Regions from separate parts of the Clostridium budayi genome, predicted to be linked through region 1. Evidence: riboswitches for the same ligand, from Rfam matches in the RefSeq annotation. Region 1 holds a riboswitch; each other region holds the start of a gene.
The links. Region 1 has a riboswitch for thiamine pyrophosphate ahead of thiW (energy coupling factor transporter S component ThiW). Riboswitches for the same ligand answer to the same signal wherever they lie in the genome.
Positions count from the first base shown of each region.

Region 2: another riboswitch for thiamine pyrophosphate. It lies ahead of thiT (energy-coupled thiamine transporter ThiT); the one in region 1 lies ahead of thiW (energy coupling factor transporter S component ThiW).
Region 3: another riboswitch for thiamine pyrophosphate. It lies ahead of tenA (thiaminase II); the one in region 1 lies ahead of thiW (energy coupling factor transporter S component ThiW).

Region 1 is NZ_AP042456.1:865,762-869,050, reverse strand. Features, by position in the region: gene thiM (hydroxyethylthiazole kinase) at 1-544, opposite strand, end outside; gene thiD (bifunctional hydroxymethylpyrimidine kinase/phosphomethylpyrimidine kinase) at 568-1,371, opposite strand; gene thiW (energy coupling factor transporter S component ThiW) at 1,385-1,915, opposite strand; TPP riboswitch at 1,999-2,109, opposite strand; gene ACZ5TJ_RS03985 (SdpI family protein) at 2,298-2,642, shown strand; gene sdaAA (L-serine ammonia-lyase, iron-sulfur-dependent, subunit alpha) at 2,875-3,289, opposite strand, start outside.
Region 2 is NZ_AP042456.1:2,844,912-2,848,200, reverse strand. Features, by position in the region: gene ACZ5TJ_RS13770 (hypothetical protein) at 1-898, shown strand, start outside; gene thiT (energy-coupled thiamine transporter ThiT) at 950-1,633, opposite strand; TPP riboswitch at 1,673-1,780, opposite strand; gene ACZ5TJ_RS13760 (Tim44 domain-containing protein) at 2,014-2,790, shown strand; gene ACZ5TJ_RS13755 (cyclase family protein) at 2,814-3,289, shown strand, end outside.
Region 3 is NZ_AP042456.1:1,080,956-1,084,244, reverse strand. Features, by position in the region: gene ACZ5TJ_RS05045 (DEAD/DEAH box helicase) at 1-89, opposite strand, end outside; gene thiT (energy-coupled thiamine transporter ThiT) at 162-764, opposite strand; gene tenA (thiaminase II) at 767-1,432, opposite strand; TPP riboswitch at 1,588-1,697, opposite strand; gene hydF ([FeFe] hydrogenase H-cluster maturation GTPase HydF) at 1,744-2,931, opposite strand; gene hydG ([FeFe] hydrogenase H-cluster radical SAM maturase HydG) at 2,949-3,289, opposite strand, start outside.

The DNA.
Region 1 (3,289 bases):
TTTCTCTTTTTCCGTCAGTTATATAATCTTCTTTTCCAGTTACAACTATTAAGCAATTATTTTCATTAGAATATTTTCTTAAATTTCTTCTAAGTTCATCTGTATATTCACCATCATCTAAAGAATCTATTCCAATAAAATCGCTTTTAAGACCTATAATATTTTTTATTTCAGTTAAATTACCTTTAATTAAAGTAACTCCTATCTTTAAAATATTTTTTATTAAGTCTTTTCTTAAGCCTGTTACATGTACTCCAACTGGATCTAATACTACAGGGATATTATTTTCTTTAGCTACATTAGTTCCAACTATCATGCTTTCTTCTTTCTTATATCCCATTGTTCCTATATTTACATGTAAGCAATTAGATATACTTGTACCTTCTTTTATTTCTCTTATATCGTCAATCATCATTGGTTTTCCACCATATGAAAGTATCGTTTGCGCTACATCATTCATAGTTACATTATTAGTTATTGAATCAACTAACGGATCCTTTACTTTTCCCATACTCGCTCTTTCTAAAATTTCTCTTATATCCAAAATTCTATCCCCCTAAATTTTGATTATTCTATATTAGCTAATTTATATAATTCATAAAAATGATTAGTTGGTCCTACCCCATGACCAAGTTCTATACCATGTTCAATGGCTACTGTTACGTATCTTTTTCCTTCTTTAACAGCATCTTTTATATTCATTCCCTTAGCAAGATTTGCAGCTATAGCTGATGATAATGTACATCCTGTTCCATGAGTATTTTTATTATCTATTCTTTCTTGTTTATAATAAATAAAATTCTCTCCATCATATAAAAGGTCTGTTGCATCATCTTCTAAATGTCCACCCTTAACTAATATATATTTTGGTCCAAGTTCCTTTAATTTTACTGCTGCCTCTTTCATTTCATCTAATGTTTTAATCCTTACTCCAAGTATTTCTTCTGCTTCTGGAAGGTTTGGTGTTATTAATGTTGCTATAGGAAATAGTTCATTTATTAATGTTTCTTTTGCATTATCTGATAAAAGCTTAAACCCACTTTTTGATACCATAACTGGATCTAATACTATTTGTGGAATATCCTTTATTTCTTTTAACGCTTGTCCTATTGCTTTAATTGATTCTATTTTTGAAACCATACCTATCTTTATTGCATCTACTCTAATATCATCAAATATAACTCTTATTTGATCTCTTATCATATCCTCATTTATATCTTGAATTCCAAAAACTCCTTGTGTATTCTGTGCTGTAATTGCAGTAATTACACTCATTCCAAATACTCCATTTGCTGAAAAACTTTTTAAATCTGCTTGAATTCCAGCTCCTCCTGAACAATCTGATCCTGCAATTGTTAATGCTCTAAACATAATTATCATCCTCTCAATTAATTAATTTTTTATCTTCTATTAATGTTTTCTCATAAATTCCAAGTGTCTTTTTAATAATTGGTATACTTATAAGCATATAGGCACAAATTGCTCCAACAATACAACTTGAAGAAAATGGTACTATATATAAAAATAATGACCCTTCTTTCCCAAGAAATAATGAAGCTACTGGATATGCAAGCATTGCACCAATTATTCCAGTACCTATAACTTCACCAATGACAGCTACAAAAGTATTCTTAAACTTTTTATAAAGTAAGCCTGCAAGTAATGCCCCAATCATACTTCCTGGAAATGCAAGCAAACTTCCTGTACCTAAAATATTTCTAATAAGAGATGCTATAAATGCATTCAATATAGAAAATACAGGTCCTAGTGTTACTGCTGAAACTACATTTATGAAATGTTGAATTGGTGAAATTCTAGCTCCTAAAATCGGTATAGAAAATGTACCAAATACAGTTGCTACAGCTATCAATAAGCCACTTAAGGCTAACTTATAAGTTAGATTTTCTTTCCTCACAATAAACTATCCCCCTTTTTAAGTATTAAAAAAAGAGCATAACCTAATTACGTAAGGTTACACTCTATCCATCAATATATTTATTCATAAACAAAAGGCATCCCTACGATGGTACTAACCATATCAGGTAATAAGGGTTTAGAAATTAAAATTTCAATCTCAGCCAAAAGCTTATGGCTCCCCTAGCTCTATATCTAATTATTTCTATTTAATTCTATACCAAATTTTTAATATAGTCTACACATTCTAAAATATTTTATAAAATTATCCACAAATATATTACAGTTTAACAAATTTATAAAAACGTTTTCACACATGCTTTTTCTATGTTATATTATAAATATAGATAGAATATAATTTTACATAAAACGGAGGCGATTTTATGAATATTCTAAAATATTATATTGATTTTTTAGTTCCAGTTATAATGATTATTTTAGGAGGTGCTTTTTTAATTAATCCACCTGATATTATTAATGAACACTGTGGATTTAGGAGCAAACGCTCAATGAGCTCTAGAAAAGCTTGGCTATTTGCAAATACTAATCTCGGAAAACTATGGGTAATATTTGGAATTATATCATCTGCACTTATATTAATATTAAAACTAGGTTTCTCATTAAATCCTTCAATAATTTCATTAATCGGATTATCGTTTTCAGTAATTTCAATGCTTCTATCAATTTTCATAGTTGAAGAAGAGTTAAAGATAAAATTCAAAAATTAATAAAAAAGAGTGATTAATAAATTTTTTATTAATCACTCTTTTTTATTTTATATTTATAAATCTATATATTAAGAACATAAAAGTTTTACAATTAACTTCAATTTTCTGATAAAGTAGTGCAAATAGATGAGAGAGTAATATGATACTAGCGGACTGGAGTGCATTAGGCACTTCCGGAGCATAAATCATATTAGCCTCTTATCTATATTTGCACGGTAATTTCTCCTAAATCTTAGTTATCACCAAAAACTTTTTTCTTAAGTTCAATTCCTGTCTTTGTTATTGCAACTCCACCCATTGCAGTTTCTCTAAGTTCAGGTGGTAATTGTCTTCCTACTTTATACATTGCAGATACTGTATCATCGAAAGGTATCTTAGATTCAACACCTGCCATAACTAGGTCTGCCATACAAAGTGCGCTTATAGCACCGGATGCATTTCTCTTTGCACATGGTATTTCAACAAGTCCAGCAACAGGGTCACAAACAAGTCCTAAAATATTTTTAAGAACTATAGCTGCTGCATCTAAACTCATCTTTGGAGTTCCACCCATCATATATACTACAGCAGCAGATCCCATAGCGGCTGCTGATCCACATTCTGCTTGACATCCACCTTCAGCACCAGATACTGTTGCATTCATTGCA
Region 2 (3,289 bases), 1.0 Mb from region 1:
AGATCCATTTGTATATAATAAATCAACTGTATTTAAAGAATTATTTACTTTAAATGATGTTATGATATATTCAGTTGGATACATATTACTATTTTTATCACTTATATATATTTTTGTACCGCTTAAAAAGAAAAATAGATTTGTAACTACTTGTTTTATAGCTGGTGGTATATCATTTGCATTAACATTAAAAACACCTGTATTACATGCTATTTGCAATAATATATCTATTTATAACAATATACAATTTGCATGGAGACTTAATTTAATAGCAACACCACTTCTTGCAATAACACTTGGATATGCTGTAGATTCTTTAATGCCTAAGAAGATAAACAAGACAATAGTTGTAATATTAATATCTATTATTTCAATTATACCTTTAATGACTACAGTTAAATATATAAAAGCAAGTAGACTTAAAAATATAGATTTTACTAACTTTTCTCAAAAATATAGTGCATCAATAGGAGCTGGTGAGTATATGCCAGAAGGTGCGTCTAAAAGCAAACTTAAGAAAAGAGGTCCTATTGTAACAAGTAATGATAAACAATTTAAATATAATAATTATAATAAAAAAGGAACTCTTATAAATTTAGATTATAAAGTTAGCAAGGATGGAAGTTATATAGAATTACCACTTTTATATTATAAAGGATATACTTTTGAAATAACTTCAAAGGACGGCAGTAAAATAGAAAAAGGAAAAGTAACTCATAGCAAAGATATGGTTGTTAGAGTTAATCTAGGTAATATAAAAGAAGGACATTTAAAAGTTGACTATACGGGAACTATTCTTATGAAAGTAGGAGATATAGTAACTATAATAACTTTAATGGGTATTATAATCTATATAATAAAAAGAAATAGAGAAAATGATATAAATAAGTGCATTTAATTATATAAAAAAACCTATAAGCTAAAATGTAAATAGCTTATAGGTTTTTTATTATACAGTTTTTAATTTATAATCAGGATTAATTGTTTTAATTAATCTATTTAAAGGAATAAATTTAATTAAAACCATACATATAATCATTTCTCCAAATACTATAGGAACATTTACTGCTAATGAGTAAATTATAGGTCCCATGCTTTCTGGTGAAGATGAAGCAAAGAATACAACACCTGATATAAAGTGACATAAAAACTTTACAAAGAAAGCTACAAATATACCTAAGGTACGCTTGTCTCTAAAATATCCTGCAAGTCCCATAGCCATTGAAGGTAGTGGATAGTCAAATAACATTTGAACTGGATGTATTATATATGGATCAGTTAAAAGGTTAAGTAAGCCATATAAAAATCCTGTTAAAAAACCAATTTCTTTTCCATAAGCAAAAGTTATTATAAGAATTGGTAGCATACAACCTAAAGTTATACTACCTCCTTGAGGGAATCTATATATTCTAAACACATTTAATATAACTGAAAGAGCTAAAGCTATTGATATGTGAGTAATTATTTTAGCATTTAGCTTAATCTTTCTAAATTTAAATAAAGCAAAGAATAAAACTAAGCAACCTATAATTGTTATTATTGTAAGGGGACTTGAAACAATCTCCTTAAATTTTTCAGGGATATTAGTATAGAGTTTACTAAATCTTTCTCCCCAATCAGTAAAAAAATCCATAAAAAAAACCTCCTATAATTGTGCTAGAAGGACGTATGAAAAAACTACTCACGGCTTTCCTACGCTGGTATTACCCAGATCAGGTTAAAGGGTTAATGTAATAAATACATCTCTCAGCCAATCTTTTTGGCACCCCTAGCACATTCTTAAAATATTTAATTATAAGTTAATTTTAATATTAATCGAAATAAATGTCAATAAAATACAAAAATGCAATGGTTAAAAATGAAATTATATAAAAATAAGGTCTAAAATTTATAAGATAAGACTAAATAGGATTAGTATAGTTACCAAATTATGAATTAAATACTAAAAGGTTGAAGATAGTATTTTTATTGGAATATAATTAAAATTAATAACATAAATAGGAGGACGGAATTTTGAAGAGAAACTTGAGAAAGGTCATTTTGATGATGTTGTTAATGAGTATATTATTACCTTCTACATTAGCATTTGCTAGAGCCGGCGGCGGTGGAGGCGGCGGTGGCGGAGGTGGAGGTGGCGGAGGAGGTGGAAGATCCTCAAGTAGTAGCCACACTAGTTCTGGTGGAAGTACTAGAACTTCACCAATAGGATTTATAGTATTTGTAGGGTTTGGAATATTAACAGTAGGTGGTGGTGCTGCTGGAATTAAGCATACTGCTAAGGTTAAGCAAAAAAAGCATCAAAGCAAAATAGCCATGAAGGAGTTTGCTAAATTAGATAAGGCTTGGGACTATGATAAAATTATATCCAATATTGATGAAGCTTTTTATAAAATACAATATGCATGGACAGAGAGAAATCAAGATTTAGCAAAAGAGTATATGAGTGAAAATCTTTATAGACTTCACAAAAGTAAGACTGAATGGATGAAATTAAAAGGTGAGAAGAATATATTAAGGGAAATAGAACTTATAAGTATTAATCCTATAAGTGCATTAAATTCAGATGATAATTCAAAAGATGTGTTATGGGTAAGTATAAAAGCACGTATGATAGATTATATGCTAAATGAGAATACTAATGAAATAGTATCTGGAGATCCAAGAAAAAGAAGTAGTTTTGAAGAGTTTTGGAGATTTATTAGAAATGGAGACAGGTGGGTATTAGATGAGATAAGACAAGTTAATGAAATAGATAGTATGGATAGTTTCTCAAGTGGACAAATAAAATAATTTAAAAGGATAGGATATAATTAATGGAAGTATATGATTTAACCCAAACCTATAAAAATGGAATGACATCTTATTCAGAAGAAGAAAGTTTTAAAAAAGAAAATTTATATAATGTTAAGGTAGACGGATATAATGTATCTTCATTATATCTATCTACTCATACAGGAACTCATATGGATGTACCAAAGCATATATATGAAGATGGATATAATTTAGATGATTTTGATATAAAAGAATTTATAGGTAATGCTTATATAATAGATTGCAGAAATTCAAGTGTTATAGATTTAGAAGTTTTAGAAAAATATAAAGATAATATATTAAATTGCGACTATTTAATATTAAAAACAGGTTGGGAAAGGTATTTTAATAGTGAAAGATATTTTGTTGATTATCCAACATTAACTTATGAAGCTTCAAATTTCCTCGGAAATATTAAAAGTTTGACAGGAATAGGCATAGATTGTATATCAATAGATAGTGAAAAGAGTGAAGAGTT
Region 3 (3,289 bases), 220 kb from region 1:
TGAACCTCTGTAGGTTTAGTATATGATAAATCATTTAATGAATTAATAATTTCCTTGCTTAAATTAAATTTTTCAAATCCGTTTTTCATTTCTTTCTCCTAAAGCTTTTTATTTTATATAATTAATATAACATAAAAAGCTTTAGTAAAAAAATTTAGATTTTATTTTCCTCTATTTGCCATATTTTTAAGTTTCTTAATTGGAAGTAAATTCATAACTATTATCGTTAAAATCCCCTCAACTCCTGCACTGCTTATATTATAAATACATGAATATAACCATACATTCATTCCTTTAGGTGCATATTGCCCAAAAAATATTACTCCTGATAATATTGATATAAATACACTTAAAGCTACCGAGATAATAGCCCCTAAATTAATATTTAGTCTTTTATCTCCTTTAAATACACCTGTAAGTCCAAGTGCCATATTTGCTAAAATATAATCTAATAAAAATTGTACAGGATGAACTATAAATGCTCCATTTAATAATTTTAAGAACCCAAATATAAGCCCTCCAGTAACTCCAACTGTAGTTCCATAAAATATTGATAGAAGCATTATAGGAAGCATTGAAAACAAAGTTATACCTCCACCTTGTGGATAGGTTATAAAGTGTATTAAATATAGTAAAAAAGCTACTGATGAATACATTCCTACTGCTACTAAATTTTTTGTTGTAAGTGGATGTTTTCTTAAGTTATATAAATAAAAAATAAATATCAAAGTTGTTACTAAAACTATTATTATGTTAATTATCATTTTTATATCTCTTCCTTTTCATATGCCATATCCCAAAACTTCATCTCGTATATACTTGATGTTATAAATATATTTTTAAGATATTCCTTCTTCTCTTTGCTTAAATTATTGCATTTATCATTCGTAAAGTTGATCCAATCATTAGTAAAATCCTCATACTCTTTACATGAATACATTTCTATCCAAGCTTTATAAAAATTATTTTCTAGCTTATCTTGATACTTTTCTAATAATTTTTTACCTATGTAATAATAACTCCATGTGCAAGGAAGCACTGCTGCTATAATATCATATACATCTCCTGTTAAAGCTTGTCCTAACATATAACTTGTATAACTTTTATTAGTCAATTTAGTTTCTTTCTTTTCTGCATCTTTAGGGCTTATACCAAAACCTTGTAAGTACTTTATATGTACTGCTGTTTCATCTTCCATTGTTCCTTTAATTGAGCCATAGAAAAATTTCATCTCTTCCATGCTATTAGACTTAATAACACCTTGACAAAAAACTTTAGCGTAATCTTTTAAGTATAGATAATCCTGAATAAGATACTCTCTAAACTTATTCTTATCTAAAGTTCCCTCTCCTAGCTCCTTTAAAAATGGATGCTCTAAATAAGCATCAAAAATTTCCTTACTTTCTTCAAATAAATAATCTGTAAATTTCATATTTTACACTCCTTTTTTATTTTTTATAAAAAAAGAAGATTATCTCCCTATGATATACACATACTTAGGAATATAATCTTCTTTAATCTAACTAAAAAAGGCTTTCTATGTAAAAATACACAGAAAGCCATAAATTACAATATAAATAGTAATTTATATAAAATAGTACGCTTCCCTCCGTTGGCATTATCCATATCAGGTTAAAGGGTTAATAGTCTATAATAACTATCTCTCAGCTTTTATAAAAGCACCCCTAGCTTATTTAATTTTACTTTTATTATACAACTGTAAAATATAATTTACAATTCTTTTTATATTAAGTTTTCAATTGATCTATCAAGTATTCCTGTTAAAAAGGCAAGTACTACCCCATAATTAGTTATAGGAATATTTTTTTCATTACATAGGTTAACTCTATTTAATACAGTTTTTCTATTTATCATACATGCTCCACAATGAATTATTAAATCATACTTTTTAATATCATCTGGGAAATCATGTCCTACTCTATAAGTGAAATTTAATTTACCTCCAACAAACTTTTCTAAAAGTTTTGGAATTTTAACTCTTCCTATATCTTCATGAGATACATTGTGAGTACAGCTTTCTGAGATTAATATATTATCCCCAGGAACTAGAGTCCTTATTTTATTAACACCATCAACAAAAGTCTTTAAGTCTCCTTTTTGTCTTGCAAAAAGTATTGAAAAACTAGTAAGTCTAATATTTTCTGGAACTATTTTGCTTACATTTTTAAAAGCTTGTGAATCTGTTACAACTAGATCTACATTTTTTAAATCTTTTAGAGCATCTTCAAGTTCTGTATCCCTAACTACATAACTTTTTATACCATTATCTAAGCAATCTCTTATAACTTGTACTTGTGGAAGAATTAATCTACCTTTTGGAGCTTCTGAATCAATAGGAACTACTAATACTACAGTTCCACCATAAGGTACTAAATCACCTATTAATGATTTTTCATCATCTTCTCTATCTAATATTTTAACTAAAGCTTCTTTAATATTATCTATTCCAATATCAGTTACTGTTGATGTACATATAACATCTGAATATTTATCTTTTAAAGTTTCTACAATTTCCTTATTTGCAACCTCTGCTTTATTTGCTGCCACAATAAAAGGTATATTATATTTTAAAGCTTCTATTTTCCAGTTATTAAAAGATTCAAAATCTGGACTTGAGGCATCAATTACAAAAATAGCTACATCAGTCTTTTTTAGAACTTCCATAGTCTTTTTAAGTCTAAGCTCTCCAAGTTCTGTCTTATCTTCAAGCCCTGCTGTATCTATTAAAAGCACAGGACCTACAGGAATAAGTTCCATTGCTTTTTGTACTGGATCTGTTGTTGTTCCTTCAACTTCTGATACTAGTGACATTTCTTGTCCTAATATTTTGTTCATTAAAGAAGACTTACCACTATTTGTATTACCAAAAATAGCAATATGTTTTCTATTTGAATTTGGTGTATTATTCATACAAATCATCTCCTATATTATAGGAAAAGGTCTCTTGTTCCTTCTTTTAGCTTCTTAATATTATTTAACACAATATTTTTTGTTTTTTCATTTTCAATTTCATTTGCTACTTTTTCAGCTGTAACTAGAGCCTTTTCTCTAAATTCTTCATCACCATAATCTAAAGCATATTCTACAAGAGTTGTTATAGCATTAGGCTCACATACATTTTGTATTTCTCCTGACTTTGCAAGAGACATAAATCTATCGCCTGTTCTACCTTTTCTATAACAAGCTGTACAATAACTTGGTATATAACCATCATCTAACAATTCTTTAATAATTTCAAGTGGTGTACGTTCATCAGATGTTTCAAATT